DNA from 3 places in the Rhizobium sp. LjRoot258 genome. Region 2 is predicted to be linked to each of the others. Evidence: riboswitches for the same ligand, from Rfam matches in the RefSeq annotation. Region 2 holds a riboswitch; each other region holds the start of a gene.

Region 1 (10,112 bases), on a different contig from region 2:
ACTGCCATCTCCCGACGGCCTGCTTTTGAAACCGAGACGCTCGCTTGACTTTAGAGCCACTGGCCAAGGCTTTCTACATCGTTCCTTGCTGCGGCTGGCTGTCATGGTCAGCGCCGTGATGCGCATCGATAGCCCCGACTAATATTCGCGGAAGTCGCCCGTCGCCGACTGAAGCAACGTCAGTGGGTAACGGTCGGGATGATGGACAAGTGCCGTCATGTTGATTGGCCGGTCGCGTTCGTCGAAGGCAATCTGGTCGACAGTCAGTACGGCGGCCGGCCGAGGAAGCTCCAGCATCTCAGCTTCGCTTTCACTCGCCAAACGCGCGCTCAACCTCGTTTGTCCACGCCGAGGCTGGATCCCGTAGATTTCTCGCAATTCGGCATAAAGCGAACGGTTTGCGACAGACCAGTCCAGGTCTGTCAAGCCTGGCGCGCGGGAGGCCGGTACCCAGTCGGTCTGGAGGACGACCGGCACGCCGTCCAACAAGCGCAGACGAGACAGCACGATCACATCTGATGCTGGCGCAAGAAACAGCGGCCGACTGATCTCGAGGGACGCTTTCACCACTTCCAGGCTGAGAAGGCGATGTCCTGGCACACGGCCACTTGCTAGCGCCGTGCTCGTAAAGCTTCGGAGAACCTCGAGTTCAAATCCTTTGCCATTTTCCGCCACATACAAACCCTTGCCCGGCTGGCTGCGAACAACGCCCTGGCGTATCAGCTCGCGAACGGCATGCCGCACGGTGATGCGACTGACATCGTAAAGCGAAACGAGTTCGCGCTCCGACGGCAGCTTGCCGCGTAAAGGTACTTTCCCATCGCGGATCGATGCCAGCAGATCTTCATAGACCTGCTGGTGGAGCGGGCGAGGGTCGGCCCGATCGATTGCCGCATGCCTTTCCGTCGCTCTTTCCCGCTCACGTGTCGTCACGCTACGCTCTCCGCCTCGACACTGATTTATCCGCCTTTGCATCTTTGCTTGCAATGGAAGCAGAGTCCAGTTGACATGACTGGTCATAACCAGTCCTATTGGGTCAGGAGCCACAGAGTTCCCCACAATGCAAGTGTGATAAAGACAAGGAACAGCTCATGTTGAAGAAATGCCTCGCTGCGGCTGCAGTCTATGCCGGCCTGTGGGCGGGTGCGGCACATGCGGAAACCATCTCCGTCTTCTGCGCACCCACTGAATTCGAACTTTGCACCAAGGTTGCCGACGCCTGGAAGGCGAAGACCGGCAATGAAGCGAAGATCAACAAGATGCCGGCTCTGCTGGACGATGCGATCCCGATCTATCAGCAGCTGCTGGCGGCAAAGTCGAAGGACATCGACGTTCTGTTCCTCGACGTAATCTGGCTCGGGATGTTCAAGGCGAACCTCCTCGATCTGAAATCGATGATCCCGCAGGCCGACCAGGACAAGCACTTCGCCTCGACGCTGAACGCCGCAAAGCTCGACGGCAATCTCGTCGCCATGCCGGCCTATATGGACGTCGGCCTGATGTTCTATCGCAAGGACCTTCTGGAGAAATACGGCAAGCAGCCGCCGAAGACCTGGGACGAGCTTGCCGCCACGGCAAAGGAAATTCAGGAAAAGGAGCGGGCTGCCGGCAATGACAAGATGTGGGGCTATGCCTGGCAGGCGAAGAGCTATGAAGGCCTGACCTGCGACGCGATCGAGCTGATCGCATCGAATGGCGGCGGGACCATCATCGCCGATGACGGCAAGGTGACGATCGACAACCCGCAGGCCGCCGAAGCCATCGAAAAGGCGAAGGGGTGGATCGGCTCGATCAGCCCGGAAGGCGTGTTGAACTATGATGAAGAGGCATCACGCGCCGTCTTCGAATCCGGCGATGCCGTATTCCACCGCAACTGGCCCTATGTCTGGGGCACCTCCCACAAGGAAGGCAGCTCGGTGATCGACAAAGTCGGCGTCATGCCGCTTCCGGTCGGCAAGGACGGCCAGAAGTCCAGCGGCTGCCTCGGGCCGATGTATTACGGCGTCTCGAAATACAGTGCCAAGCCGCAAGTCGCAGCCGACTTCGTGAACTTCATCACCGGCACGGACATGCAGAAGATGCGCGCCGTCGAGGCAACCCTTAACCCCTCCATCCAGTCGCTCTACAGTGACCCGGACGTATTGGAAAAGATCCCCTTCCTGAAGGACAACCAGCAGGCTTTTGCCGATAGCGCCGTACGTCCGTCAGGCTACACGGGAACCAGTTACAACCGCGTCTCACAAGCCTTCTATCGCTCCACCCACGACATGCTATCGGGCAGCGCCGATCCGAAGGAAGGCTTCGCTTCGCTGGCCAAGCGCCTGGAAAAGCTCAAAGAGAGCCGCTGATTGAAAGGCGAGGGAGCTGCGACCTTAAGGCTCCCTCGTTTTTCGCTGCCGGCGCTGCGCCGGCCGTGCCCCTATGCGCAAGCCAAGGTGAAAAATGGCATCGGTTTCGATGGAGTCTGTTTCGAAGAGTTTCGGAACACAAAGTGTCATTCATAATGTGGATCTGAAGATCGACGATGGCGAGTTCATCGTCTTCGTCGGTCCATCCGGATGCGGGAAGTCAACGCTCCTTCGCATCGTGGCGGGGCTGATCTCCGCATCCTCTGGGACGGTCAGGATTGACGGCGACGACGTAACCGACGTCCCGGCCTCGAAGCGTGGCGTTGCCTTTGTCTTTCAATCCTATGCGCTCTACCCGCATATGAGCGTCGCCCGGAATATCGGCTTCGCGCTGGAAACGATGGGCATCCGCCGCGACGCAATTGCGAAGAAGGTGCAATCGGTCGCCCGCATGCTGAAGGTCGACCATCTTCTTAATCGGCGGCCACGGGAGTTGTCAGGAGGCCAGCGCCAACGCGTCGCCATCGGCCGGGCGCTGGTCCGGCAGCCCGATATCTTTCTCTTCGACGAGCCGCTGTCCAATCTGGATGCCGACCTCAGAATGGAAATGCGGATGGAGATCGCCAAGCTGCATGGCGATCTCAAGACGACGATGATCTATGTCACGCACGACCAAGCCGAGGCGATGACGCTTGCCGACCGGATCGTCGTCCTCAATCATGGCCGGATCGAGCAGATCGGTACGCCCTCGGAGCTCTATCATCGGCCCGACAATCGTTTCGTCGCCGGCTTTATCGGCAGCCCCCGCATGAACTTTCTCCCGGTTGCGACGCAGACAGGCGACAATAGCACACGCGTCATCGGTCCCGGCGGCCTGTCGCTGACGCCGAAGGCTGGCGATGGAGAAACGATTGCCGAGATCGGCGTCCGGCCGGAGGCCGTGCGCATCGTGCCGACCGGTGCGGGCCGTCTCGACTGCGTGCTCGAACGCGTCGAGGACCTGGGTCACGAACACTTCGCCTATTGCCGGATCGCCGGCGACGCGCTCTGGGTCATCCGCCTCGCGGCAGCTCCGGCGGCGGAGACAATCGGCCAGACGGTCACGCTTTCCTTCGACGATCAGGCGGTATTTCTCTTTGCCGCCGACGGCACGCGACTCGGCTTGATGGCGGAACCGTCAGACGTTAGGAGGGCCATCCGATGAGCGCACGCCTTGCTCGCCGCGATCACCGTGCCGCCTGGCTCTTCCTTCTCCCAGTCATCGTCGCCATGCTGGTGGTCGCCGTTTGGCCGCTCGGACGGACATTCTTCTTTGCCTTTACCGACGCTTATCTCGACGATCCCAGCGTCTATTCAATGGTCGGCCTCGACAATTTCATCGAGGTCTTCAACGACCACAGCTGGTGGCTCGCCGTCAGGAATACACTGGTCTTCACCGTTGTCTCGGTTACGATCGAGACGGCGCTGGGCCTTGCGATCGCGCTCCTGATCAACGAGGCCATCCCCGGCCGCGGACTTGCGCGCGCCGCCATCCTGGTACCCTGGGCCATCCCTGTGGTCGTTGCTACCAGAATCTGGGAATGGATGCTGAATGACCAGTTCGGCGTCATCAACAAGATCCTGGTGGCACTTGGCTTCATAGATCATGGCGTTGCCTGGACGGCAAGCAGTTCGCTGATCATGGGCGTGGTGATCTTCATCGACGTTTGGATGACGACCCCGTTCATGGTGCTGCTGATCCTCGCAGGTCTGCAGATGATCTCCCAGGAGATCTTCGAGGCCGCCGAAGTTGACGGCATTCCAGCCTGGAAGAGGTTCTGGTCAATCACGCTTCCAATGCTGAGGCCCGCGATCGGTGTTGCAGTCCTGTTTCGCGTACTCGATGCGCTACGCATGTTCGACCTTTCCTATGTGCTTGCCGGCAGCAACGAAAAGGTCATGACAGTATCCATCTATGCCCGCGACCGGCTGATCAGCTTCCAGGAACTCGGAGTGGGCTCTTCCGCCTCGACTTGGGTCTTCCTGCTGGTGGCTCTGGTGGCGATCATCATCATCGGTGCATTGCGGCTCGATAAGGCGGCGGGGCATTGACAATGACCGATCTGACGCTTCCCCTCCCGGTCCGCAGATCCAGCTCCTATTACAGGCTGCGGCGCCGCGCACTGCGCGGTTTGCAGATATTCGCGCTGTTCCTTGTCCTCATCTACACGCTGTTTCCCTATTACTGGGCCTTCGTTTCATCGACGAAGCAGGGAGCAGCGCTTTACCGGTCCGTTCTCCTGCCGGCACTCGATTTCACCTATTACCGGCAGCTGATCGACAATCCGGTTTTCATGGGCTCGCTGCTGAATTCCGCCTATGTGGCGGTTACGACGACCTTCCTGTCTCTGGTGATTGGCATCAGCGCCGCCTACGCGCTCGGGCGGATCGATTTCCCGCAGCGCCGGGCGGTGCTGATGGTTATCTTGATGATCTCGATCTTTCCCCAGGTGGTCGTGCTTTCGGGGATGTTCGAGCTCATCAACTGGCTCGGGCTCTTTAACCGGCCAAGCGCGCTCGTGCTGACATATTTGCTGTCGACCGTGCCGTTTACGACGTGGATCCTCACCACCTTTATCCGCGAGTTTCCACGCGAACTGGAGGAGGCAGCCATTGTTGACGGCTGCTCGCATCTGCGCATTCTTCTGAAGATATTGCTGCCACTGATGGGACCGTCGCTCGCAAGTACCGGCATCCTCGCCTTTATCCTCGCCTGGAATGAATTCCTCTTTGCCCTGACGTTTACCTTGACGGACGAAAACCGCACGGTGCCGGTGGCGATCGGCTTAATCGCGGGCACCAACCGTTATGAATATCCCTTTGGACAGATCATGGCGGCGTCCGTCACCGTGACCCTGCCGCTGATCGCAGTGGTGCTCGTTTTCCAGCGGCGCATCGTCGCCGGGCTGACCGCCGGTGCCGTCAAGGGTTGAAGATCGAAAGGAACGAATCATGGATATGCTCGTCAAGCTCTACGATCTCAAGCCCGATGCCGCCCTTGATGCTAGAATGGAACGCCAACGCATCACCATCCGCCGCGTTTTGCCGCCGGAGCTGAAGGCTTTGACCGACTGGATCACTCCGCGCTTCGGTGTTGGCTGGTCGTCCGAGGCAACGGCTGCCGTCATGCGGCAGCCACCGACATGCTTCGTCGCCATCCAGAATGGCACGTTGATCGGTTTTGCCTGCCACGAGGCGACGGCAAAGGGCTTCTTCGGGCCAACTGGCGTCGATAGCGCAGCCCGCGGCCAGGGTGCTGGCCATGCGTTACTCCTGACGACGCTCCTCGACATGCATGCGCAGGGCTACGCCTATGGCGTCATCGGCGGTGCTGGACCCATGGATTTCTACCGGCGGAGCGTCGGCGCCGTACCGATCGAGGGATCCATTCCCGGAATCTATCGCGGCATGTTGGCCGAGGCCGAGCCAGAGGAAATCTCGGAATCGCACGTCTAGGGCTGCTGACTGTTGATTTGCATCGAGAACCAATGGAGCGGATGCCACCTCCCGACGGCAGTGTGCCAAAGTGATGTTTGCTACAACGTCCAGAGGACAGAGCACCCATCAAGGAAGTTCTCCGGCAAATACGATCTTCCTATGGGCGTTCAATTTCGGCTTACGGAGTTGTCACCTGAGATGGTCAGGATTTACCAGACACGCGAGAAGTTTGTAGCGTCAAGAGTATCGAAATGGCCGCACGATGGTAGATAACGTCACCATTAACCGAGTTAGTGGCGCTTTAAACTACCATGAATAAGAATGTTACCGCCCTTTCCTTTATGCCGAACGTCTGCTTGATATTCTGATCGAGATGCCGTCCCGGATGTCCTAAACGGCCTGCTGCGCATCTGCGATGCTGATCACGATACTGTGGTCGGTGCGACCAGCACGGTCCGATCCGATCAGGCCGTGTGGGTGCACCATCGCCATGGCGACGTAGCAGGTCAGGGGACTTCGTCCTTCGGGGCTCGTTGGATGGGTGCTAAGTCCAAACTTTTGTATTGACGCGATATAGTTGCTCACCGTAACTGTCCGTGACGGTTCCCCAAGGATGACTCCGAGGGGATTAATAGGGAACACGGTGAGGACGACCCAACAGGGACCGAAACCGTGGCTGCCCCCGCAACTGTAAGCGGATTGCCGATCATCCCAGGGCCAATGGCCATGCCACTGCGACAGCGACATCGCGGGAAGGCAGATGATCGGCGCATATTCGCGAGCCAGGAGACCTGCCGTCAAACACGATCCAATCAGCCGGGCGGGGATGCCTGGACAAGGACCAGACATGTTTGACCTGAACCTTTGCCGATCTATGACAATCTCCCGCCTCGATTGGGCTTCCTGCGGTCCTACCACGTAAGCATGCGTCCGTGTGCGCCATCGCGCGACGCCGCAGTGCTTGTCCTTCTTAAATCGAGGTTTCCATGCGCCAGATTCTCGCCGCCATGACGTTCGCCCTCGGGCTGACCGGCCTTGCGGGCACAAGCCTTGCAGCCACCCAATATCCGTTGACTGTCACCAACTGCGGACAAGAAGTTACGTTCAAGAAAGCACCCGAAAAGATCGTCTCGATCGGTCAGGGAATGACCGAGGTCCTTTATTCGCTCGGCCTCGCCGACAAAACCGCGGGAACTGCAGTGTGGGTAGGGCCGGTCCTGCCGCAATATGCCGACGCCAACAGCAAGATCAAACGCCTCGCCGACAATGACCCGAGCTTCGAGGCGGTGGTCGGCGAGGAGCCCGATCTGGTGGCTGCCGAATTCGAATGGCATGTTGGCGCTCAGGGATCGGTCGGCAAGCGCGAGCAGTTCGCTGATCTTGGCATCGACACCTACATCGCACCGACGGATTGCGTCGCAAAAATCAACACCGTTGGTGGAGACGGTGTCCGGAAAGAGCTGTTCACGATGGACCTGATTTACCAGGAGATCACCGAACTAGCGCAAATCTTCGACGTTAAGGATCGCGGTGACGCCTTGGTCGCCAACTTGAAGAAGCGCGAGGCCGACGCCGTCGCGTCCATCGCCGCGGCATCGAGCAAGAACCTGCCCGTGGTGTTCTGGTTCTCCAGCAAGGAAGTCAATGGCGATGCTTTCGTTGCCGGCAAGAACAGTGCGCCCGCATATATTCTGAAGACCATTGCCGCAAAGAATGTGGTGACCACGGAAGAGGAATGGCCGCTGGTGGGCTGGGAGACGATCGCCCAGGCAAACCCGCGCGTCATTGTCATCGCGACCATGGATCGTCGCCGATACGCCGCCGACGATCCGAAGGTGAAGGTCGACTTCCTTGAGAACGATGCGGTCACGAAAGAACTCGACGCCGTCAAGAATAGGCACTTCATCATGATGGACGCCCAGTCGATGAATCCGACGATCCGCACGATCGACGGCATCGAGACTTTGGCGAGCGGCATCAAGTCCTTCGGCTTGGCGCAGTGAGCAGGGCGACATTCCGACCGCGGGCATGGTGGGCGCTACTTGCGCTCACCTTCACCGCATTCCTTCTCATCGGATTGATGATCAGTCTCGCCGTTTCCATCGGAGAAATCGCGATTCCTGTGGTGACGACGGTGAGGGCTGTGTCGAACCGGCTGTTCGGAACGGCGTTCGAACTCAGCCGCATCCACCAAGGCATCATATGGGACTATCGTCTCAGCAGGGCGTTGGTGGCAGCAAGCGCGGGAGCATCGCTGGCCCTTTGCGGGGGGATCCTTCAAGCGCTACTTCGCAACCCCTTGGCGGAACCTTATGTACTCGGCATCTCTGCCGGAGCTTCGACAGGAGCCGTCTGCGTGATGATCCTGGGCTTCGGCTACGGCGTCCTGACGTTGTCGGGTGGTGCCTTTATCGGAGCAGTGATTGCGTTCGTGCTTGTGGGCATACTCGCCACTAGAGCGGGCGGATCGAGCGAGCGCATTATCCTGTGCGGCGTCGCCGGGTCGCAGCTCTTCAATGCCTTGACGTCTTACATCGTCACGACGTCGGCCAATGCCGAGCAAGCGCGCGGCGTATTGTTCTGGCTCCTGGGCTCGCTAAGCGGCGTCCGCTGGCCTGACGTATACCTCTCGGTGCCAATCGCAGTCGCCGGCTTTGTCGTCTTCCTTGTTCATGCCCGTGCCTTGGACGCTTTCGCCTTCGGCACCGATGCCGCGGCCTCACTCGGAATTGCCGTGCGGCGCGTTCAGATCGTTCTTTTTGGTGTGACGGCAGTCATGACTGCCGCGGTCGTCAGCATCGTCGGGTCGATCGGCTTCGTCGGGCTCGTGATACCGCATGCAGCCCGCTTCATCGTCGGGCCTTCCCACGCGCGTTTGCTGCCGGCGACGGCATTCGGCGGATCTATCTTCATGGTCCTCGCCGATATCATCTCACGGATCATCATCCCGCAGCAGATCCTTCCGATCGGCGTGGTCACCGCTCTCTTCGGCGCGCCGGCCTTCGCGGTCATCCTCTATCGTGTCCGGAGGAGCGCGTGAGCATTTCGATCGATAAAGTGACCTACGCCGCCGCCAACACGGTCATCGTTAACGGCGTCACGATCACGGTGGAAACCGGCAAGGTACTTGGTCTGCTCGGACCAAACGGCTCCGGGAAGTCGAGCCTGCTTCGCCTGATCTGCCGTCTGCGCCAGGTGCACAGCGGTGTCATCCGACTTGATGAGGACGATATCTCTGAACTATCGAGAGCAAGTCTCGCCCAACGCGTGGCTCTCGTGGAACAGCAGTCTTCAACCGACACGCAATTGACTGTCCGTGATGTCGTCCAGCTCGGACGGACGCCGCATCGTGGGCGGTTGTTTTCGTGGGCTGCAGAAGACGACGCCGCGGTCAACGACGCGCTCGAACGTGTCGACATGCAGGGTCGGGAAAACCAGCTTTGGCAGACGCTTTCAGGAGGCGAGCGCCAGCGGGTCCATATCGCCAGAGCGTTAGCGCAGAGACCGAGCGAGCTTCTCCTCGACGAACCGACCAACCATCTCGATATCCAGCACCAGCTCGGAATTCTATCCTTGGTCTCGAAACTAGGAATTACCTGCATCATCGCAATGCATGACCTCAATCTAGCAGCCATGTTCTGCGACAGCTTGGCAGTGCTGCAAAAGGGGGAGGTTGTGGCCGGAGGGACAACCGAAGAAGTCCTGACCAAAGAATTGATCGGCCGAGTCTTTGGTGTCCGCGCCCATATCGAGCGGTCGAGCGTGCACGGCCGATATCACATTCAGTACGCGATGGGGTGAAAGGAAGGGCGGAATTCGAGCTGAAGGTCGTTCGCGCGTACTCCTCCAGGACGAGCAGCTTTGGATCAATCCGGAGATCAATTGAAGACCGGCAAATGGGAGGCGTCATCTTCGAAATCGTTGGCAAACCATTTTGACGCTTCCGGATGGTTAGCAAAATAATACACTTAGAGCTTTAGAAAATCCTTTATAATCATTTTGTTATGAATGATTCCTCAACTAATTCTTCACTGTAAAATCCGCAGACATGGCATCGGATCCTTCAGGTGGCGTTAGCGGATCGTATCCTGGCATTCTGGACGATGCGAACTTGAAGTGTTTTCAGCGACCACCAGCAGGGAGCCTGCAACCTTCGCCGACTTCCCACTGTAGGCAGTATTCATCGAAATTGGAGGCCGAGCCGCCAAGCGCCGTTGTCGATCGGGGTTCAAAGAATGAGCGAAGCCACTTTGAAGACTATTGGACCGGCGCTTAGCCGGTCACTGA
Region 2 (10,112 bases):
AAGCCGGGTCTGGCAATGGCGGCGCGCAAACGGCATCGGGCGAATGCGCGGCGGCGAAGGACGTCGCCGCCAGGATTTCGCCGCTCCTGAAGGGCCAGGTCGCAGCAATGGTTGCCGCCGACGAGCACCGCAAGCTCACCACCATCGCCTTCAAGGGCGCCGACGGCAAACCGATGACGCTCGACAACTTCACCGGCAAGACCGTGCTCTTCAATCTCTGGGCGACATGGTGCGTACCCTGCCGCGAGGAAATGCCGGCCCTGAACGCGCTGGAGAAGGAGTTGGGCAGCGACAGGTTCCAGGTCGTTCCCGTCAACATCGATACCGGCGACGACGAGAAACCGAAAGCTTTCCTGAGCGAGATCGGCGTCGATGCGCTCAAGCTCTATCGCGACAACACGATCGAGGTGTTCAACAGCCTGAAGAAGAAGGGCCTGGCGTTCGGCCTGCCCGTCACGCTGCTGATCGACGACAAGGGCTGCCTGATCTCTGCCATGAACGGGCCGGCGGCCTGGGATAGCGAAGATGCCAAGGCGCTGATCAAGGGTGCGGTGGGGTCGTGAGTGTCGACAACTTAGAATACTCCCTCGAAAGACGCCACACGACCACCGATATTGAAGGCCCATTGCGGACCTTGCCGTGCGGCGCTAGATTGTGAACGAGACGACGTCACGTGCTTAGCGCGCATAAGTCGAACCTGCGACGGAAGGAGACGGCGTCTCCCAAGCTTTTGAAGCTTTAGCTCGCTTCGCTCAGGCGGCAGGCGAGCCCTATCGAACGCAAGTCAGTTTACTGGTGCGACAGCGTAGGAGGCGTAGATGGCAATTTCGCGCAAGCAGGCAGAACGTTTGCTAACGGCGGACGAATGGCAACTCGTTCAAAAAACCCACCATCCGGCAATGCAGGGCCTGCCGGATGCTGATCTCTCGGACCTCGCCAAGCGAATACGTGAAAGGCGCGATCGTGCGCAAAGCGAGGCGAATAGACAGCGCAGGGAAATTCGAGGCAAGGCCCAACCCAAAGGGGCGACGCCAGCGCGCAAGGATACCGGCACGAGAGCCAAACTCGAAGTTCTGGCAATGGGCGTGCGTAGTGTAAATGCCGAACAGGCTCGTCGGCGTAGAATGCTCGCTAAAGTTCAGATGGTCGAGAACATGCGAGCCGTGTTGGCGCGAAAGAGTGAAGCGAAAAGCGAGAAAGACGAGTCATTTAACGCACGCCAGGCTCATGCAGGCATGCACTCGATCGAAAGTTCAAAGCGCAAAAATCTCATCCGTCCTATGGAGCGAGGTAGAATGCGGAAGGCTGGCGCTGTTTCACAGGCAAAGCGCGACGCCCGTGGCGTATAGGCGTTGATGGTTTTTGCCAGGTCACTTCATCAGCTTATCGATCTGGTGTGAGAGGCTAACCTCAAATAGCAGGAATGGAACCCGACATCTCGTGGATCCGCGAGATCATTTGGCGTCTCAGCGGGTCGGGACCGGCGTTTCGCCGCGATAGTCGTAGAAGCCACGGCCGGACTTGCGGCCGGGCCAGCCGGCCTCGATACGTGGAGTCGGCCTGCCCGTCACGCTGCTGATCGATGACATGGGCTGTCTGTCTCCGCCATGAACGGCCCCGCGGCCTGGGACAGCGAGGACGCCAAGGCGCTGATCAGCGACGCGATGCAGATCGAATACTCTGCTTAGCTCCAATTTTCGATCCAGGTCGATCCGTCCGACACGCCTGCGGAGAGGCATTGCGATTTCCCAGACTTTCACCGGCTGGTGTGAACATAGCCATTGACGGGAAATTAACCTCATATACTATATGTAGTGTTCGAGGTTCTTCAGATTCGCAAGGATCGGAAGCTAAGACGGGAATACGGTGCGCGACGTCCATGACGGGCCGAGCAATGCCGGAGCTGCCCCCGCAACTGTAAGCGGCGAGCATTCGTTCGACAAAGCCACTGAAGTCTTTGATTTTGGGAAGGCGAGAATGAGCGCTATGACCTGCAAGCCAGGAGACCTGCCTCGATCAGCAACGTCCACGGGCGGGGTGTCCGGACGGCGAGCGTTGGATTGCGCATGATGTCGCGTCTTCGCTTCCGCCAATGCCCCGCATGAGCCACTTCGGGGTGAAGTCTTAGGTCCTTGAGTTTCGATTTGCATCTGCGCGAGTGACGGGCATTTAGCGCGCCCGGCAATCGGCAACAGCTGTCTTCATTTGTCGCACGGACATCGGCGGATGTCCGAACGATCCCTTATGCCTTCCTGATACACGAGGATATATTGATGAGCATTACCGTTTACAGCAAGCCCGCCTGCGTCCAGTGCACCGCGACCACCCGCGCACTCGACCGCCAGGGCATTGATTATACCGTGATCGACGTTTCCACCGATACTGCGGCCTACGAACTGGTGCAGGGCCTCGGCTATCGCCAGGTGCCCGTGGTCGTCGCAGGTGAGCAGCATTGGGCCGGGTTCCGCCCCGATATGATCAGCGCGCTGGTGTGAGGCAAGGACGATGGGCGAGATCGTCTATTTTTCCAGTCGGTCGGAAAACACCCATCGCTTCGTAACAAAGCTGGGTCTGCCGGCCCAACGCATCCCGATCGGCGGCGACGCTAACCTTGCGGTTAGCAGTCCTTTCGTCCTGATCGTCCCCACCTATTGCGGCGAAGGCGGCAAGGGGGCCGTGCCCAAAAAGGTGATCCGCTTCCTCAACGACGCGGAAAACCGTTCGAACATCCGCGGGGTCATCGCCGCGGGCAACAGCAACTTCGGAGCGACCTTCGGGATCGCCGGCGACATCATCTCCGCCAAGTGCCAGGTGCCATACCTCTACAGGTTCGAGCTGCTGGGCACGGCGGCGGATGTCGACAACGTCAGACACGGATTGGAACGATTTTGGACACGCTAACGCTCGATCGACCCTTGAAGGCATCAGAAGCCGCGCTCGACTACCACGCCCTCAATGCCATGCTGAACCTCTATGACGAGGACGGCAAAATCCAGCTCGACAAGGATCGGCTGGCGGCCAAGCAGTATTTCCTGCAGCATGTGAACCAGAACACCGTCTTCTTCCATAACCTCAGGGAAAAGCTCGATTACCTGGTGACCGAGGGCTATTACGAGCAGGAAGTTCTCGACCAATATTCGTTCAACTTCGTGCGCGATCTCTTCGACCATGGCTATGGGAAAAAGTTCCGCTTCCCAACCTTCCTCGGGGCATTCAAGTATTACACCAGCTATACGCTGAAGACCTTCGACGGAAAGCGCTATTTGGAGCGCTACGAGGACCGCATTTGCATGGTTGCCCTGACGCTGGCCCGCGGCAACGAAAACCTCGCCCGTCATATGGTCGATGAGATCATCGCCGGGCGGTTTCAGCCCGCGACGCCGACCTTCCTCAATGCCGGGAAGAAGCAACGCGGCGAACTCGTCTCCTGCTTTCTCCTGCGCGTCGAGGACAATATGGAGTCGATCGCGCGAGGCATCAATTCGGCGCTTCAGTTGTCGAAGCGCGGCGGGGGTGTTGCACTCTCTCTGACCAACCTGCGGGAAGCAGGTGCTCCGATCAAGCAGATCGAGGCTCAGTCTTCCGGCGTCATTCCTGTCATGAAGCTTTTGGAAGATTCGTTCTCTTACGCCAACCAACTCGGCGCACGCCAAGGGGCAGGGGCAGTCTATCTCAATGCGCACCATCCCGACATTATGCGCTTCCTCGACACCAAACGCGAAAATGCAGATGAGAAGGTCCGGATCAAGACGCTGTCGCTCGGTGTCGTCATTCCCGACATTACCTTCGAGCTCGCAAAGAACAACGAGGACATGTACCTGTTCTCGCCCTACGATGTGGAGCGGGTCCATGGCGTGGCTTTCACCGAGATTTCGGTGACGGAAAGGTACCGCGAGATGGTGGCCGACAGCCGCATCCGTAAGAAAAAGATCAAGGCGCGCGACTTCTTCCAGGTGATCGCCGAAATCCAGTTCGAAAGCGGCTATCCCTACATCATGTTCGAAGACACGGTGAACCGCGCCAATCCGGTCGCCGGCCGCATCACGATGAGCAACCTTTGCTCGGAAATCCTGCAGGTGAGCGAGGCGAGCGAGTTCAACAATGATCTCTCCTACAAGCATATCGGCAAGGACATCTCCTGCAACCTCGGCTCGCTCAATATCGCTGCGGCGATGGATTCCACCGACTTCGGCAAGACGATCGAGACTTCGATCCGCGCGCTGACCGCCGTTTCCGACCTAAGCCATATCGCCTCGGTGCCGTCGGTCGAAAAGGGCAATGACGAGAGCCATGCGATCGGCCTCGGCCAGATGAACCTGCACGGCTATCTCGCCCGCGAGCGCATCTATTACGGTTCGGACGAAGGCGTCGATTTCACGAATATGTATTTCTACACGGTGACCTACCATGCCGTCCGTGCGTCGAACCGGCTGGCGGTGGAGCGCGGCACGAGCTTCAAGGGCTTCGAGAACTCGAAGTATGCAACCGGCGAATACTTCGACAAATACACGGAGCAGGCCTGGGTCCCGGCAACCGAGCGGGTCAAGGAACTCTTCGAGACGGCGGGCATCGATATTCCGGCACAGGAAGACTGGCTGGTGCTGAAGCAGGCGGTAATGACCTCGGGCCTCTATAACCAGAACCTGCAGGCTGTTCCGCCGACCGGTTCGATCTCCTACATCAACCACTCGACGTCCTCGATTCATCCGATCGTCTCGAAGATCGAAATTCGCAAAGAGGGCAAGATCGGGCGCGTCTACTATCCGGCGGCCTTCATGAGCAATGACAATCTCGAATATTATCAGGATGCCTATGAGATTGGGCCAGAGAAGATCATCGACACCTATGCGGCGGCGACCCAGCATGTCGATCAAGGGCTGTCCCTGACGCTGTTCTTCCGTGACACGGCAACCACCCGCGACATCAACCGGGCGCAAATCTACGCCTGGAAGAAGGGCATCAAGACCATCTACTACATCCGCCTGCGCCAGATGGCGTTGTCCGGCACCGAGGTGCAGGGCTGCGTTTCCTGCACACTTTGACTTTGCGAGGACGATCCAATGAACATCCAAATCAAGCCCGCAAGTCGCGTGCGCGCCATCAACTGGAACCGTGTCGAGGACGACAAGGACCTCGACGTCTGGAACCGCCTGACCGGAAACTTCTGGCTGCCGGAAAAGGTGCCGTTGTCGAACGACATTCCGTCCTGGGCAACGTTGAAGCCCGACGAGCAGCAGCTCACCATCCGGATTTTCACCGGCCTGACGCTTCTCGACACGATCCAGAACTGCGTCGGCTCGGTGACGTTGATGGCCGATGCCGCAACGCCGCATGAGGAAGCGGTACTCTCCAACATCTCCTTCATGGAGGCAGTCCACGCACGCTCGTACTCGTCGATCTTCTCGACGCTTTGCCTGACGCCTGATGTCGACGACGCCTATCGCTGGTCGGACGAGAACGAGTTCCTGCAGAGGAAGTCAGCGCTGATCATGGAGGAATACGCCTCCAACGACCCACTGAAGAAGAAGGTTGCCAGCGTCTTTCTCGAAAGCTTCCTGTTCTATTCCGGCTTCTATCTGCCGATGTACTGGTCGAGCCGCGCCAAGCTCACCAACACGGCTGATATGATCCGCCTCATCATCCGCGACGAGGCGGTCCACGGCTACTATATCGGCTACAAGTTCCAGCGCGGTGTGGAGCGGCTGTCCGAGGCGCGTCAGCAGCAGATCAAGGATTTTGCGTTCGACCTGCTGCTCGAACTCTACGACAACGAGACGAAATATACCGAGGCGCTCTACGATGGCGTCGGGCTCACCGAGGACGTCAAGAAGTTTCTGCACTACAACGCCAACAAGGCGCTGATGAACCTCGGCTACGAGGCGCTCTTCCCGCCGGAAGCCTGCAAGGTCAATCCGGCGATCCTGTCGGCGCTGTCGCCAAACGCCGACGAGAACCACGACTTCTTCTCCGGATCAGGATCCTCCTATGTCATCGGCAAGGCTGTCTCGACCGAAGATGAGGACTGGGACTTTTAGGCGGGGCTATCATTGGAAAAATCCTGTCTCGATTTTCCCGCTCGGCCAACGGGCGAAGGAGGAAAAGCGCGGACTGGTGCGCGGGCTGCGGCCGGGCTACCAGATCCCCGTTTCGGCTTGGAAAGGAGAAGGCCGAGCAGCTGGAGGACGATCTGGGCGAGGCCGCGCCGGCAAAGGCTGGACCAAGGCAGAGCTCCCCGACCGACGAGCACGACCAGACGCCCGCCGTGCTGTATGGAAGCCGAGGAGCCGCTGGAAGCCGCCATTGTCGCCGGCAGGTTCAAACAGGGGCAGAAGGCACGGAAATCCGTTGAGGCCACTGGCGTGGCTTCACAGCATGGATCTGGTTTCCACGGCCGATCGCGATTTTCCCCGCTCGCCGGCTCATGCCTACAATCCTCCCGCTTCCGTCGCCGGAGCGAGACCCTCGCGGGCAGGCGGGGGCCGGCGCCTTGCCGGAAGCTGTAACGTGCAGCCGAACGCAGGGGGTGAACGCCCGGGCGGCGGTGTCAAAGACCGCTGCCGTCACAAGTCTCCCCCGGATGTTCCAGCATCCGGTTTGGTTCAGCCATGCAAGTTCGGACGAAATGCCCTGACGCAGCCAGACGAGGCGATCACCTGAAGGGACCGGAAGACCCGAAGAACGCCGAAGGCCACGCAAATGCGGAGGCACATTGGAATAGCTTTGAGAGGTTCCGCATTCGCGTGGGCTCTCTGGACTGCACTTTGATGCTGCAGGCGAATGGCGCTGTGCGGAGGTGAACTTGTGTCTGATCGGTTTGGGTGGGTCTCCCGAAAACGGCGACAGGTTCGGGATGGAGGCATGCCTAAAGGCAAAAACGAAAGCGCGACAAGCCAATCTGAAAGCGATTCCGAGAGAGCGTCCCGCGCTTTAGCGGGTCGGGACCGGCGTTTCGCCGCGATAGTCGTAGAAGCCGCGGCCGGACTTGCGGCCGAGCCAGCCGGCCTCGACATATTTCACGAGCAGCGGGCAGGGGCGGTACTTGGAGTCGGCCAAGCCGTCGTGCAACACCTGCATGATCGACAGGCAGGTGTCGAGACCGATGAAATCGGCCAGCTGCAGCGGCCCCATCGGATGGTTGGCGCCAAGCTTCATCGCGGTGTCGATCGCATCGACGGTGCCGACACCCTCGTAGAGCGTGTAGATCGCTTCATTGATCATCGGCAACAGGATGCGGTTGACGATGAAGGCCGGGAAATCCTCGGCGACCGTCACCGTTTTTTCCAGCGAGGCGACGAATTCCTTGGCGGTGGCGAAGGTGCCCTCTTCCGTGGCGATGCCGCGCACCAGCTCTACCAGCTTCATCACCGGCACCGGGTTCATGAAATGGATGCCCATGAAGTGCTCGGGGCGGTCGGTGGCGGAAGCGAGCCGGGTGATCGACAACGAGGACGTGTTGGTGGCGAGGATCGCTTCCGGCTTCAAGACTGGACAGACCTGGGCGTAAATCTTTCGCTTGACGCTTTCGTCTTCGGTCGCAGCTTCGATCACGAGATCCGAAGCGGCGAGATCGTTGATGTCGGAGGAGCCGGAAATCAGGGCGAGGGTGGCGGAGCGCTCGTCGTCCGTCATCTTGCCGCTCGTCACATGGCGGGCGAGGTTGCCGTTGATGGTGGCGAGACCATGCTGGACGCGTTCGTCGGAGAGATCGTAGAGCTGGACCTTATAGCCCGCATCTGCCGAAACCTGTGCGATGCCGCAACCCATCTGGCCCGCGCCGATGATACCAATCGTCTTCAACACCGCACTCATCTCCAAACCCCCGCTCGGCATACGCCCCTGCGCTACCGCATTTTTCTAACAAAACTGCCGGGCAAATGATTGCCCGGCAGAAGTAGTAGCCCTTAAAATGATAATTTTCCAGTCATTCGCAAGTGCGAAATGAAGGCATCTGCTCGGTTCAAAGCGCCTTCTGCAGTTCCGGCAGGGCTTCGAACAGATCGGCGACGAGACCATAGTCGGCAACCTGGAAGATCGGCGCCTCTTCGTCCTTGTTGATGGCGACGATGACCTTCGAATCCTTCATGCCGGCGAGGTGCTGGATGGCACCCGAGATGCCGCAGGCGATGTAGAGATCGGGCGCCACCACCTTGCCGGTCTGGCCGACCTGCCAGTCGTTCGGCGCGTAGCCGGCATCGACGGCAGCGCGCGATGCGCCGACGGCGGCACCGAGCTTGTCGGCGACAGGCAGGATGACCTCCCTGAACTTCTCGGCAGAACCGAGCGCCCGGCCACCGGAGATGATGATCTTCGCCGAGGTCAGTTCCGGACGGTCGGAGGCAGACAGCGCGTCCTTGACGAACGTCGACAGGCCCGGGTTTTCGGCGGCCGCAATGGTTTCGACCGGGGCGGAACCGCCTTCTGCTGCTGCAGCAAACGAGGCGGTACGCACGGTGATGACGCGTCTGGCGTCGGTTGCCTGTACCGTCTGGATGGCGTTGCCGGCATAGATCGGCCGCTTGAAGGTGTCGGCGGAGACCACCTCGATGATCTCGGAGACCTGCGCGACGTCGAGGAGGGCGGCCACGCGCGGCATGACGTTCTTGCCGGTCGAGGTGGCGGCGGCGATGATCGTGTCGTAGCTGCCGGAAAGCTGGACGATCAGGGCTGCCAGGGGCTCGGCGAGATTGTTGGCGAGGCTTGCATCCTCGGCAACCAGCACCTTGGCAACACCGGAAAGCTTGGCAGCCTGCTCGGCAGCAGCCTTGGCACCGGCGCCGGCGACGAGAACATGCACGTCGCTTGCCTGTTCATTGGCAATCTTGGCGGCCGCCGTCAGCGTCTTGGCGGTCTGGTCGGAGAGGTGGTTGCCGTCGTGATCAGCCAGAAGAAGAATGGCCATGGTCGTATTTCCTTTCTCGAACCTTAGAGGACGCCAGCTTCGGTCTTGAGCTTCTCGACCAGCTCGGCGACCGACTTGACCTTGACGCCTGCCTTGCGGCCGGATGGCTCCTCGGTCTTCAACACCTTGAGGCGCGGCGCGGTGGAAACGCCGAAGTCAGCCGGGCTCTTTTTGTCGAGCGGCTTCTTCTTCGCCTTCATGATGTTCGGCAGCGAGGCGTAGCGCGGCTCGTTGAGGCGTAGGTCCGATGTGACGACGGCCGGCAGCTTGATCTCGATCGTCTGCAGGCCGCCATCGACTTCGCGGGTCACCTGAGCCTTGCCGTCACCGATCTCGATCTTCGAGGCAAAGGTCGCCTGCGCCGTGCCGAGGAGGGCCGCCAGCATCTGGCCGGTCTGATTGCTGTCGTCATCGATTGCCTGCTTGCCTGTGATGATGAGGCCCGGCTGTTCGGCATCGACGACGCCCTTGAGGATCTTGGCAACCGCAAGCGGCTCTAGCGTCTCGTCGGTCTCGACGAGGATGGCGCGGTCGGCACCCATGGCAAGCGCGGTGCGCAGCGTTTCCTCGGCCTTGGCAGGGCCGATCGAGACGACGATCACTTCCTCGGCCTTGCCGGCTTCCTTCAGCCGTAGCGCCTCCTCGACCGAGATCTCGTCGAACGGGTTCATCGACATCTTCACATTCGCGAGCTCGACGCCTGTGCCATCCGGCTTCACGCGGATCTTCACGTTGTAATCAACCACCCGCTTCACGGGGACGAGAATTTTCATGGGGTCCTTCCTTCAACTCTTTCGCCAAGAAAATGCGCGTTTCGGCGCTGCTCCGATTGTCGAATGGCGACATGGATACGCGTTTTTCCTCCAAACACAACGCTTCCATGACGCAGACAGGCAAATTGATCCCGTGAATATATTACGTTTACGTTCACGTCAATATTGGAGTTATTGCTTGTCCCAGGGAAGGCGCGCGCGCAACTGTTGACCGGGCGCCACGACCATTGTCGGGTTGGGGATGGGCCGGTCGCTGACGGCCTTCGGCGTGACGACTTCTCGATCAAAGAGAGGGACGCCGCGGCGGCGCATGACAAGGACCAGCAGGCCGCCGGCGACGATGCCGCCGACGTGTGCCCCCCAGGAAATACTGCCATCGGGTTCGATTAGCAGCATCACGAATTGTTGGCCGATCCAGAGAAGGAGAGGAACGAAGGCCG
Region 3 (10,112 bases), 1.7 Mb from region 2:
CGGTTCGCGTGAATCCGAGAGCGCGACGAAGATGCGCGCTGCGCTTCAGCTGGTGCGCGAGGCTGCGCCGGATTTGGAAGTCGACGGGGAAATGCACGGCGAAAGCGCAATCTCCGACGCCCTGCGCAAGCGCGTCATGCCTGATACGACACTGCATGACGAAGCCAACCTGCTGGTCTTCCCGAACCTCGATGCGGCCAACATCACATTGGGCGTTGTAAAGTCGATGATCGACGGACTGCATGTCGGGCCGATTCTGCTTGGCGCGGCACTGCCGGCGCACATCCTGGCGCCTTCCGTGACCTCCCGCGGCGTGGTCAACATGGCCGCCCTCGCCGTCGTCGAAGCTTCACAGCCAGCGTGATTTGCGGCAGATCGAGAAAATGCGTTAAGGTTCCGACCGCAGCTTGCCGCGACAAACGGGCTAGCAATGAAGGCGCGGCAGGACGCCGCGCCTGATGACCCTGGTCTTTGCTCATCGATGGGACGATGCCTTGAAACGCTGGATTCTGTCACTCACAGCCGCCCTTGCTCTGACCGGGCCAGCCCATGCCCAGGTGCCGGCGATCTGTGGCGACCTGCGCGGCCGCCTCGCCGACCTGCCGCAGATCATCGGCAGCACGCCCGAAGTGCGCAAATACGCCGGCGCCATAGCCGAACAAAACCTCGAACTTCGCAAACTCCGGAGCGATCTGCGCCAAAACGGCTGCACGAGCGGCAGCATGGTCGTGATCGGCGATGATGACGGCTACTGCGGGGAACTCGAGCGCGCCGAAGCCAAGATGGTCGACAACATCCGTTATCTGCAGCAGCGTCGCGACGATCTGCGCGGCGAGAGTGAGGATGTCCGCATGAGGAACGAGCTTCTTGCAGCGCTCGACGACAATGGCTGCAACGAGGAGCAGTGGCCCGCTGAAACCGGCGAAGGATATGCGCCGCCACCCAGCATCGAAGATCAGGCGTTGCGGAACGACACGTTCATTCCCTTGGGTGGCGAGCCCAGCCAACGCCGTTATGGTCTCCCGGGCATGTCGCCGCTCTCTCATCTGAACACTGTATGCGTGCGAAGCTGCGACGGCGGCTTCTTTCCGTTGAGCTCGAACGCAACATCCCAAGACTTTGCCCGCGATGCCGACACCTGCTCGAAGATGTGTCCAGGCATCGAAACCGAGCTCTTCTATCATGACGTCTCCAGCACCGAGACATCGCAGATGCTCTCAGCGACGACAGGCGCTCCTTACACCGCCATGCCGAATGCTTTCGCTTACAAGAACCGCAAGCCCGGCGAAAAGTCGTCCTGCAGTTGCGATCTTAACGCCTACTACGCACGGATGCGAAAAAACCAATCGATCAGCGAACCGCCACAACAGGGATCGATCACAACGATCGAAACCAAGAAGCCCGAGAGGGAGAGCCAAGCCGTCGCACCGGCCGCGCCGCAGCCTCAGGTGCCGGACAGGCCCTATGATCCGGCAAGCAGCAAGGTGCGCCAGATCGGCCCGCAGTTCCTTGCCGGCGACCAAGGCACGATCGACCTCAAGAACCCGGCAAAGCCAGGCCCCCAGCCGCAGCAACAGTAGTCCGTTTCAGTCCGCTGACTTGCCCCAAAGATCCATGAAGACAAGCTCCTCGAGCGGCAGGCGTTGGCGCCACCCTTTGACCGCCAGCTCCGGCTGTTGATACAGCTGATCGACATAGCCGACACAGAGCCAGGCAACGATCTCGACCCGCTCCGGAACGCCGAGAATCCTTTTGATATCGGACTCGTGAAATATGCTCACCCAGCCGACCCCCACGCCTTCGGCGCGGGCTGCGAGCCACAGATTCTGCACGGCGCAGACCGTGGAGTAGGAATCCATTCGTGGGTTGTGCGTTCGGCCGAGAACGACATCGCCGCAGCGATTGGGATCACAGGTGACGCAAATGCTGAGCGGTGCGGCTCGGATGCCCTCCAGCTTCAGCGACCGGTAGAGCTGCTGTCGCTCTCCCTGAAACATCTCGCCGGCCTCGCGGTTGGCGTAATCGAACGCCTGCCAGACCTCCTCCCTCACCTGCTGATCGCGCACCAGAATGAAATTCCAAGGCTGCATGAACCCGACGGACGGCGCGTGATGCGCAGCCGTCAAAAGCCTGCTGATGACGTCAACCGGTAGGGGGTCCGGGAGAAATTCCGAGCGTACGTCACGACGCGTCGAGATCGCCTTGTATACGGCGTCACGCTCCTCGGTCGAAAAGGCTGCGGCTCCCAAAAGGGAGCTTGAATTTTCTGGTCGCATCGTCAATCCCCAACAACACAACCGCCCGCCGTCCGCGCGGGTCAGTCTATGATGTCGGGCCGGTCTTCTGACTTGGCGTCATCCGGCTGCCGCGCCTTCCCGATACTGGACCAGTGGCTCGTTGCGGCAGTCGTCAGCCTTACAGCGTTGGGCACGTTTCGGTTTTTCACCGAATTCCCGATTCTCCCGCCTGAGACGGGCACCCGACGGAGGGTCTATGCCGCGAAAAACCTGTCGATGCAATCCCTCATGCTGAGATCGGGTAGTACCGCACATAGGCGAACTCATCGCCCGACGGCGACCAATTCGGCACGTTGATCGTTCCCTGCCCACCAAACAGTCCGAAGAGCGTCGTCAGGTTGCCGCCATCCATATCCATCAGCCGCAGACGAACGTCGAGATCGCGCGGGTGGTCGAAGACGTCCGGGTCGTAGGAGAGGATCAGGACCTTATCGTTGTTGGGCGACGGATGAGCAAACCAATTGCCGTAGTTGTCGCTGGTGATCTGTTCGAGGCCGGTCCCATCCGGATGAATGCGCCAGATCTGCATGAGGCCCGTGCGGCTGGAATTGAAGTAGATCCACTGGCCGTCGGCTGAATAGTCTGGCCCGTCGTTGCGCCCCTCGCCACGCGTCAACCGCTTCTCTTCGCCGCCGTCTACGGAAATCGTGTAGATGTCGAATAGGTCGTCGCGGATGCCGCAATAGGCGAGATCCTTCCCGTCGGGCGACCAGCCGTGCCAATAGGACGGCTGATTTTGCGTCACCAGGCGCGGCGCGCCGCCTTCTGCCGGAAGCACATAGATCGTCGATTTCCCGAACTCGGTCTTGTCGGAAATGACGATCTGATGGCCGTCAGGCGAGATGCCGTGATCGTTGTTGCAGGCCGTGGCAAAGCCGGTATCGACTTTCTCGACCTTGCCTGAACCGTCAAGCGCCAGGCGGTAGAGAAGCCCGTCACCGTTTAGCAGAAGATAGCCTCCATCCGGCGAAAAGTTCGGCGCTTCCACCAGTTGCGTGGTTTGCCAGACAACCCGCGCCTGGCCTTTTCTGATGTTGTAGATCTCGATGGAACTTCTCAATCTGAATCCTCCTGACATCGAATTCGTCAGACCTACGACGGCTCGCCGCTCAGCACAAGCAAGTGAACCGAAGCGGGCATCCGCGGACGGCGCCCGTTGGCCGGGCGGCGCTTTATCCACCGATCACAAATGCGGGAAACATACCGGTTCATCTAGCGTTCATGACGAAGGTGTGACAGTTCGATGAAGCTTTTATGACGTTGGAGTTTCTTAGTTGATCGCGTTGGTAATGAGGTCCGCAGCGGCAGCGCGTTTCGCGTCGCTTTCCACCGGTGTCAGGGGAAGCGTCCAATCGCCAGCTTTACGCGCTGCGCTCGGAGTTTGCCTTTCGGCCCTGATTGCTCTCTTCGCCACTGTAGCGGTCGAAATAATCGCCCGCGATGGGTTGGCCGATGTGCGCGAATTCCTGACATCGCCGGTACGCCCCGGCATGACAACGGTCGTGATGTTGACGGTCCTGATGCTCTCGCTGGACGCTGCCTTGGGAAGACATTTCATTTCGGCGTTGATCGTTCTGCCGCTGGTGCTCGTTCCCGCCATCGTCTCCAGCCAGAAGCAGCATTACCTCACGGACCCCCTGTATCCATCCGACATCCTTTTTGGGCGCCAGATCATGGAGTTGCTTCCCGTGATGGCGCGCGACCGGCCGTGGACAGCTGTTGCCATGGTCGTTAGCATCGTTCTTTCCGCGGCCGCGATTGCCGTCCTCTGGCATTTCGCTTGGCGCCGCTTTCCGCGGCTCTCGAGGACCGCCCAACTGCGTCAACTCTGTATCGGCTTACCTGTTATCGCGGCTTTTGGCGCGTTGATGGATTATTCCAAATACTCCTACATACGCGATCGCCTTCAGGTCGTGCCGATGATGTGGGATCAGAAGGAAAACTACCGCAGCAACGGCTTCATCCTCGCCTTCATCTTCAACATTCCGATGGCCGACGTGGCAGCGCCGGTCGGCTTCGGTACACAGGCGCTTGATGCTATTCCGAGCCGCAACTACGGCTATCTCAGCGGCCCGCGCGAAAAGCCCGACGTGATCATGCTGATGAGTGAATCCTTCTGGGATCCGACCCGGCTGAAGACTCTCACCCTGTCGCCGGATCCCATGCCGAATATCAGGGCCGAGCAGTCGGGCCATGTCTTCTCACCCGAATTTGGCGGCATGACCGCCAATGTCGAATTCGAGGCACTGACGGGCTTCTCGAATGCCTTCCTGCCCTATGGCAGCATTCCCTACCAGCAGTATATTCGCAGCAACATCCCCTCGCTTGCGACGTTCTTCCGCGGCGAAGGCTATGCCGCCCGCTCTCTGCATCCATTCAGCGGCTGGTTCTGGAACCGCAACGAAGTCTACAAGGACTTCGGTTTCGAGCAGTTTCGCTCTGAAGAAACCCTGCCGCCGATGGAAAAGAGGGGTATCTTCGCTTCGGACGCATCCCTTATGAAGGAGATCATGAACGAGGCCGACGGTATTGATCGTCCGTTCTTCTTCTTTGGCGTCACCCTGCAGGGACATGGTCCCTACGAGCCGAACCGTTACGTACACAACACCATCGACATCAAGGGCAACCTGAACGATGCGGACCGGGCAACGCTGGCCACCTATACGCAGGGGATCAAGGAAGCCGACGACAGCCTCAAGATGCTGATGAATTGGGCCGAGAAGCGCGATCGCGAGACGATCATCGTCCTCTGGGGCGATCACCTTCCGCCGCTCGGCAACGTCTATATGGCGACCGGCTACATGCCGGACCAGGTTGCCACGCGCAAGGCATCGGTCAGCGTCATGAAGCAGGAGCACGAGACGCCGCTCGTCATCTGGTCCAACAAGAAAGGCAGCAAGAAGGATGTGGGTACGATCAGCCCGTCGCTCCTTCCCTACCATCTTCTGAAGTTCGCCGGCTTCGAGCATCCCTACTACACAGGCTTTCTCGGCCGCGTGCAGAAGAAGTACAGCGTCATCGATCGCTATCAGCTGATTGCGCGCGACAACACGCCGTCGCCCGATTGGGTTTTGAAACCGAAGAGCCTCGATCCTCTCGTACGGGACTATCGATACCTCCAGCACGACATCATGTTCGGCAAGGCTCAGACGCTCGATCGCTTCTTCCCACAGCATGCGTGGCTGTATGCGCAAGGCACGTAAAAGAGCGGCACAAGCCCGCATTGCAATTTGAAAACATTACGGAATACTGGCGCCCGAGCGATCTAGCATTCGGAGTCGGCCATGCATAACCTATCGGACCTCATCCACCATCACTTCGACAAACCTGCTGATGAACTCGGCGAAATCGAGAAGCGCGTTCTCGCAAAAGCCCATGAGCGCAAGATAATCTCGACGGACATTAACGCGGCCTTGCAGGCGGAATCGTCCGCTGGAGAGCGCCTGGCGGATTCGATTGCCCGCATCGGCGGTTCCTGGTCGTTCATTGTCGCCTTCTTCCTGTTCCTGGTTTTCTGGTGCGTCGTAAACACCATCGTCCTGCTCACCCGCGCCTTCGATCCCTATCCCTTTATCTTCCTCAATCTCGTGCTCTCGATGCTTGCCGCAATCCAGGCTCCCATCATCATGATGTCGCAGAACCGGCAAGCAGAGCGCGACCGCTTCGAGGCGGCGAAAGACTACGAAGTCAATCTCAAAGCAGAACTCGAGGTTCTCTCCCTGCATCAGAAGATAGACATGCGGGTGCTCACCGAAATTGCAGCATTGCGCGAAGACATCGAGCGACTGAACCAGCGGCTGCCAAGTTGACGAAATGATCCCGGGCCGTAGAATTTAACTATACCGAGCAATTAACGACCCGCTCACCAAGTTCCGCATTGAAACACCGTCTCAAATGTACGAGGAGCAACTGGAACCAATTCGATCCGACGCGAAGACGATGTTCATTGGCCGACCGCATACACGCGATGAAATCCTTCATCACCCCTTGTTTCTGTCGATCGAGCGTCAGATCGCGCTCCATCTTATCGGCATTCACAAACGCGCTCCTCGTCTTGCGCGCCTCGCGGCCTCGCACCAAAAGTGGCTGCTGACGCAGACGCTATTCGCCATGCATACAGGACGCGATCGAGGCAATCCCGTTTCAGGGCTCACGGCTGGTCGCATGATGCAGGTCGCCAAGGAGTTTGACCTTGCCAGCAAAAATACGGCAGCCTCATTCCTTGCCGAACTCATCGCCTACAAATTTCTGCGGGATGCTCCTGATGAAATGCCCGATCGGCGCCTCCGTCGCCTCGAGACGACCGAGGTCAGCGAGGAAGCCATGGCCTCGTGGTTCCTGGGGCATATGGCCTGCCTTGATCAACTCGACGACGGCAATCGTGCCAGTCTAACCGCGGACGAGCCCCGGCTCTTTCATCTCGCGCAGCCGCGTGCTGCACGCGCCCTCATCCAGGAGCCGATCTGGAAGGAGCCACGGAGCAGTATCGGCCACTTCCTCTGGTCCGATGTCGGCGGCCTCGTGCTCCACGACCTGATCAGCCGCCTCCCCGACGATGCGCGGGAGCACAAGCGCGTCCTGCTAATGGGCGTGAGTATCAGCGAACTCGCAAATGAGTTCGGCATCTCCCTCACCAATCTGAAGCGGATGTTCAAGCGCGCCGAAACGGATAACCTGCTTGGCTGGGAAAGCCCCCGCAACCGCGGTGCGCTGTGGCTCTCCCGGACATTCATCGAAGACTATTTCCACTGGCAATCCGCAAAGTTCGCCGAACTGGACAGTGCGATCCACTGGGCCGCCAGTCAGATCAGCTAGCACACCACCCAACAGTCGGCGGCCTGGGTTGGAGACGCTCGGCATCAAGTCCGGCGAGACCGCCGAATAGGCACTACCGACGCCCGCCCCACAGTCTGTCCTAATCCAATAAAAAAGCCCGGCGTGGGCCGGGCTCCTTTTCTTCCGTCTTGTTTGATCAGCCGTTGACGGCTATCCGCTTTTCGTCGCGGCCGCCCTTCATGCGCTCGGCCAGCAGGAAGGCAAGCTCCAGGGCCTGGTCGGCGTTGAGACGCGGGTCGCAATGCGTGTGGTAGCGATCGTGCAGATCCTCTGCCGTCACCGCGCGGGCGCCGCCGGTGCATTCTGTCACATCCTTGCCGGTCATCTCGATGTGGATGCCGCCCGGATGCGAGCCCTCGGCGCGATGGATCTGGAAGAAGCTTTCGACTTCCGACAGGATCCGCTCGAACGGACGGGTCTTGTAGCTGTTGAGCGTGATCGTATTGCCGTGCATCGGATCGCAGGACCAAACGACCTTGCGGCCTTCCCGTTCGACCGCACGGATGAGGCGCGGCAGATGATCGGCGACCTTGTCGTGTCCGAAGCGGCAGATCAGTGTCAGTCGGCCCGCTTCGTTCTGAGGGTTCAGGATATCGATCAGGTTCAGGAGGTCGTCCGCCTGCAGCGACGGACCGCACTTGAGGCCGATCGGGTTTTTGATGCCACGGCAATATTCGACATGCGCGTGATCAGCCTGACGGGTGCGGTCGCCGATCCAGATCATGTGACCGGAGGTCGCGTACCAGTCGCCAGACGTCGAGTCGACGCGCGTCAGCGCTTCTTCATAGCCAAGTAGAAGCGCTTCATGGCTCGTGAAGAAATCCGTCTCGCGCAGGCTCGGATTGTTTTCGGAGGTGATGCCGATCGCCTTCATGAAGTCCATGGTTTCGCTGATGCGGCCGGCAAGCTTGTGGTAACGCTCGCCCTGCGGACTATCCTTGACGAAACCGAGCATCCACTGATGCACGTTCTCGAGGTTGGCATAGCCACCCATCGCAAAGGCGCGCAGCAGGTTCAACGTCGCTGCAGACTGGCGGTAGGCCATCGCCTGGCGCTCCGGGTTCGGAATGCGCGCTTCCTCGGTGAACTCGATGCCGTTGACGATGTCGCCGCGGTAGCTCGGCAGCGAAACGCCGTTCTGCGTCTCGATGCCGGAGGAGCGTGGCTTGGCGAATTGACCGGCGATGCGGCCGACCTTGACGACTGGCAACTGCGCACCGAACGTCAATACGACGGCCATCTGCAGGAACGCGCGAAAGAAGTCGCGGATGTTGTCCGCGCCATGCTCGGCGAAGCTCTCGGCACAGTCCCCACCCTGCAGCAGGAAACCGTTACCTTCGGCAACATTGGCAAGGTGCTTCTTGAGACGGCGCGCTTCGCCCGCAAAAACGAGCGGCGGATAGGATGCGAGCTGGGCTTCCGTTGCTGCCAATGCCGCCTGGTCCGGATAGTCCGGAACCTGCTGGATCGGTTTTTGCCGCCAACTGCTCGGAGTCCAATTCTGCATAACGTCACCCTATAAATTCAAACACTTAGTCGTGCTGTTGACAATTGTTGACAAAACCTTTGTCAACGCCCAATTGCCAGAAACGTTGACAAAACAACCCATTGCAATTGCAAGGAGACGTCTCACCAATTCTGTGCCATCTCGCTCACCTGTTCCAGCATCCGGTCCAGTCCGGATGTTCCGTCCTAAAAATGTTGGGCGGCTTATAAACCTTTAGCACCATCTTGCATAGCGGCGTCCCGCTCTTTGGCGCTACCGATTCAATCGACGAACAACGAACCGGTATAAAGGAATTCGGCGACGTGTTTTCAAACAGCACACGCGCGATTAACGATCAATATACCAAGACAGTTTGTATCTAATTTAAACTTATACCGTAGAAACCCCCTCAATTCTGATGGCGCGTCATGATGACTCCCGCTTGAACACCGATGGCATGGTAAAACCGTGGGATTGATTTCGTGCGCAGCTTGTATCGTTTCTGTACTGACCGTTCTGGCAATTTCGGCATGCTGACAGCCATCCTGATGGTGCCGCTCATCGGATCCGCAGGCGTGGCCGTCGACTTCGCGCACGCGCTCAGCCTGCGCACGCAGCTCTACGCGGCGGCCGACGCAGCGGCCGTCGGCGCGATTTCAGAGAAGTCGGCTGCAGCCGCCGCCGCAATGAAGATGACCAGCGACGGGCCAATCTCGGCCGGACAGGACGACGCGCGAAACATTTTCGTTGGCCAGATGCAGGGCGAACTGACGGCAAGCCAGGTCGCCGTCAATGTCCAGGTCAGCCGCGCATCCAACAAGCTCAACTCCGCGGTTACCTTTACTGCGTCGATTCCGACGACCTTCATGCAGATCTTCGGTCGCAAGAGCGTCGACATATCAGGCTCCGCAACGGCAATGTTTCAGACGGCCTCGTTCATGGACTTCTACATCCTGATCGACAATACGCCCTCGATGGGTGTTGGCGCCACGCCTGCGGACGTCGCGAAAATGGAGAGCAAGACGCCCGATAGCTGCGCTTTCGCGTGCCACGTCGTGTCTGAAGCCGGCGTCGAGGATAAGAACAGCTATTACAATATCGCCCGCAACAACGGCGTCACACTCCGCGTAGACGTTGTGCGACAGGCGACCCAGAAACTGACCGAAACGGCTAAGACCGAGCGCGCCTCCGACAACCAGTTCAAAATGGGTGTCTACACCTTCGGCAAGAAGGCGGAGGACGCAAACCTGACAACGATTTCCGAGCCGATCACCGACCTTGCCAAGGTCGCAAGCTATACGAACGCCGTCACTCTGATGTCGATTCCGCGACAGGGCTATAACAACGACCAGCAAACGAGCTTCGACAACTCGCTGACGCAGATGAACAAGATCATTTCGACGCCGGGCGATGGCAGCACCGAAGCCCAGCCGCAGAAGATTCTGTTCTTCGTGTCGGACGGCGTCGGTGACAGCAAGAAGTCGAACTGCACG

What was found. A riboswitch is a leader RNA that binds a small molecule or an ion and turns the genes downstream of it on or off. The one in region 2 is predicted to bind cobalamin.
Region 1: another riboswitch for cobalamin. It lies ahead of ACSQ9D_RS26610 (ABC transporter substrate-binding protein); the one in region 2 lies ahead of nrdH (glutaredoxin-like protein NrdH).
Region 3: another riboswitch for cobalamin. It lies ahead of bluB (5,6-dimethylbenzimidazole synthase); the one in region 2 lies ahead of nrdH (glutaredoxin-like protein NrdH).

The regions. Positions count from the first base shown of each region.
Region 1 covers NZ_CAXUST020000002.1:1,231,887-1,241,998, forward strand. The annotation lists gene ACSQ9D_RS26580 (GntR family transcriptional regulator) at 139-933, opposite strand; gene ACSQ9D_RS26585 (ABC transporter substrate-binding protein) at 1,092-2,348, shown strand; gene ACSQ9D_RS26590 (ABC transporter ATP-binding protein) at 2,443-3,552, shown strand; gene ACSQ9D_RS26595 (carbohydrate ABC transporter permease) at 3,549-4,439, shown strand; gene ACSQ9D_RS26600 (carbohydrate ABC transporter permease) at 4,442-5,320, shown strand; gene ACSQ9D_RS26605 (GNAT family N-acetyltransferase) at 5,340-5,843, shown strand; cobalamin riboswitch at 6,409-6,638, shown strand; gene ACSQ9D_RS26610 (ABC transporter substrate-binding protein) at 6,812-7,828, shown strand; gene ACSQ9D_RS26615 (FecCD family ABC transporter permease) at 7,825-8,865, shown strand; gene ACSQ9D_RS26620 (ABC transporter ATP-binding protein) at 8,862-9,626, shown strand.
Region 2 covers NZ_CAXUST020000001.1:3,432,394-3,442,505, reverse strand. The annotation lists gene tlpA (thiol:disulfide interchange protein TlpA) at 1-563, shown strand, start outside; gene ACSQ9D_RS16890 (hypothetical protein) at 819-1,349, shown strand; gene ACSQ9D_RS16885 (hypothetical protein) at 1,467-1,589, opposite strand; partial or broken gene ACSQ9D_RS16880 (TlpA family protein disulfide reductase) at 1,558-1,688, shown strand; cobalamin riboswitch at 1,805-2,029, shown strand; gene nrdH (glutaredoxin-like protein NrdH) at 2,274-2,495, shown strand; gene nrdI (class Ib ribonucleoside-diphosphate reductase assembly flavoprotein NrdI) at 2,506-2,901, shown strand; gene nrdE (class 1b ribonucleoside-diphosphate reductase subunit alpha) at 2,889-5,042, shown strand; gene nrdF (class 1b ribonucleoside-diphosphate reductase subunit beta) at 5,061-6,035, shown strand; gene ACSQ9D_RS16855 (3-hydroxybutyryl-CoA dehydrogenase) at 6,928-7,809, opposite strand; gene ACSQ9D_RS16850 (electron transfer flavoprotein subunit alpha/FixB family protein) at 7,958-8,899, opposite strand; gene ACSQ9D_RS16845 (electron transfer flavoprotein subunit beta/FixA family protein) at 8,923-9,672, opposite strand; gene ACSQ9D_RS16840 (rhomboid family intramembrane serine protease) at 9,844-10,112, opposite strand, start outside.
Region 3 covers NZ_CAXUST020000001.1:1,700,227-1,710,338, forward strand. The annotation lists gene ACSQ9D_RS08520 (NADP-dependent malic enzyme) at 1-364, shown strand, start outside; gene ACSQ9D_RS08525 (DUF2865 domain-containing protein) at 495-1,580, shown strand; gene bluB (5,6-dimethylbenzimidazole synthase) at 1,587-2,276, opposite strand; cobalamin riboswitch at 2,317-2,498, opposite strand; gene ACSQ9D_RS08535 (TolB family protein) at 2,524-3,357, opposite strand; gene ACSQ9D_RS08540 (sulfatase-like hydrolase/transferase) at 3,572-5,500, shown strand; gene ACSQ9D_RS08545 (DUF1003 domain-containing protein) at 5,582-6,106, shown strand; gene ACSQ9D_RS08550 (hypothetical protein) at 6,237-7,112, shown strand; gene ACSQ9D_RS08555 (class II 3-deoxy-7-phosphoheptulonate synthase) at 7,270-8,640, opposite strand; gene ACSQ9D_RS08560 (hypothetical protein) at 9,150-10,112, shown strand, end outside.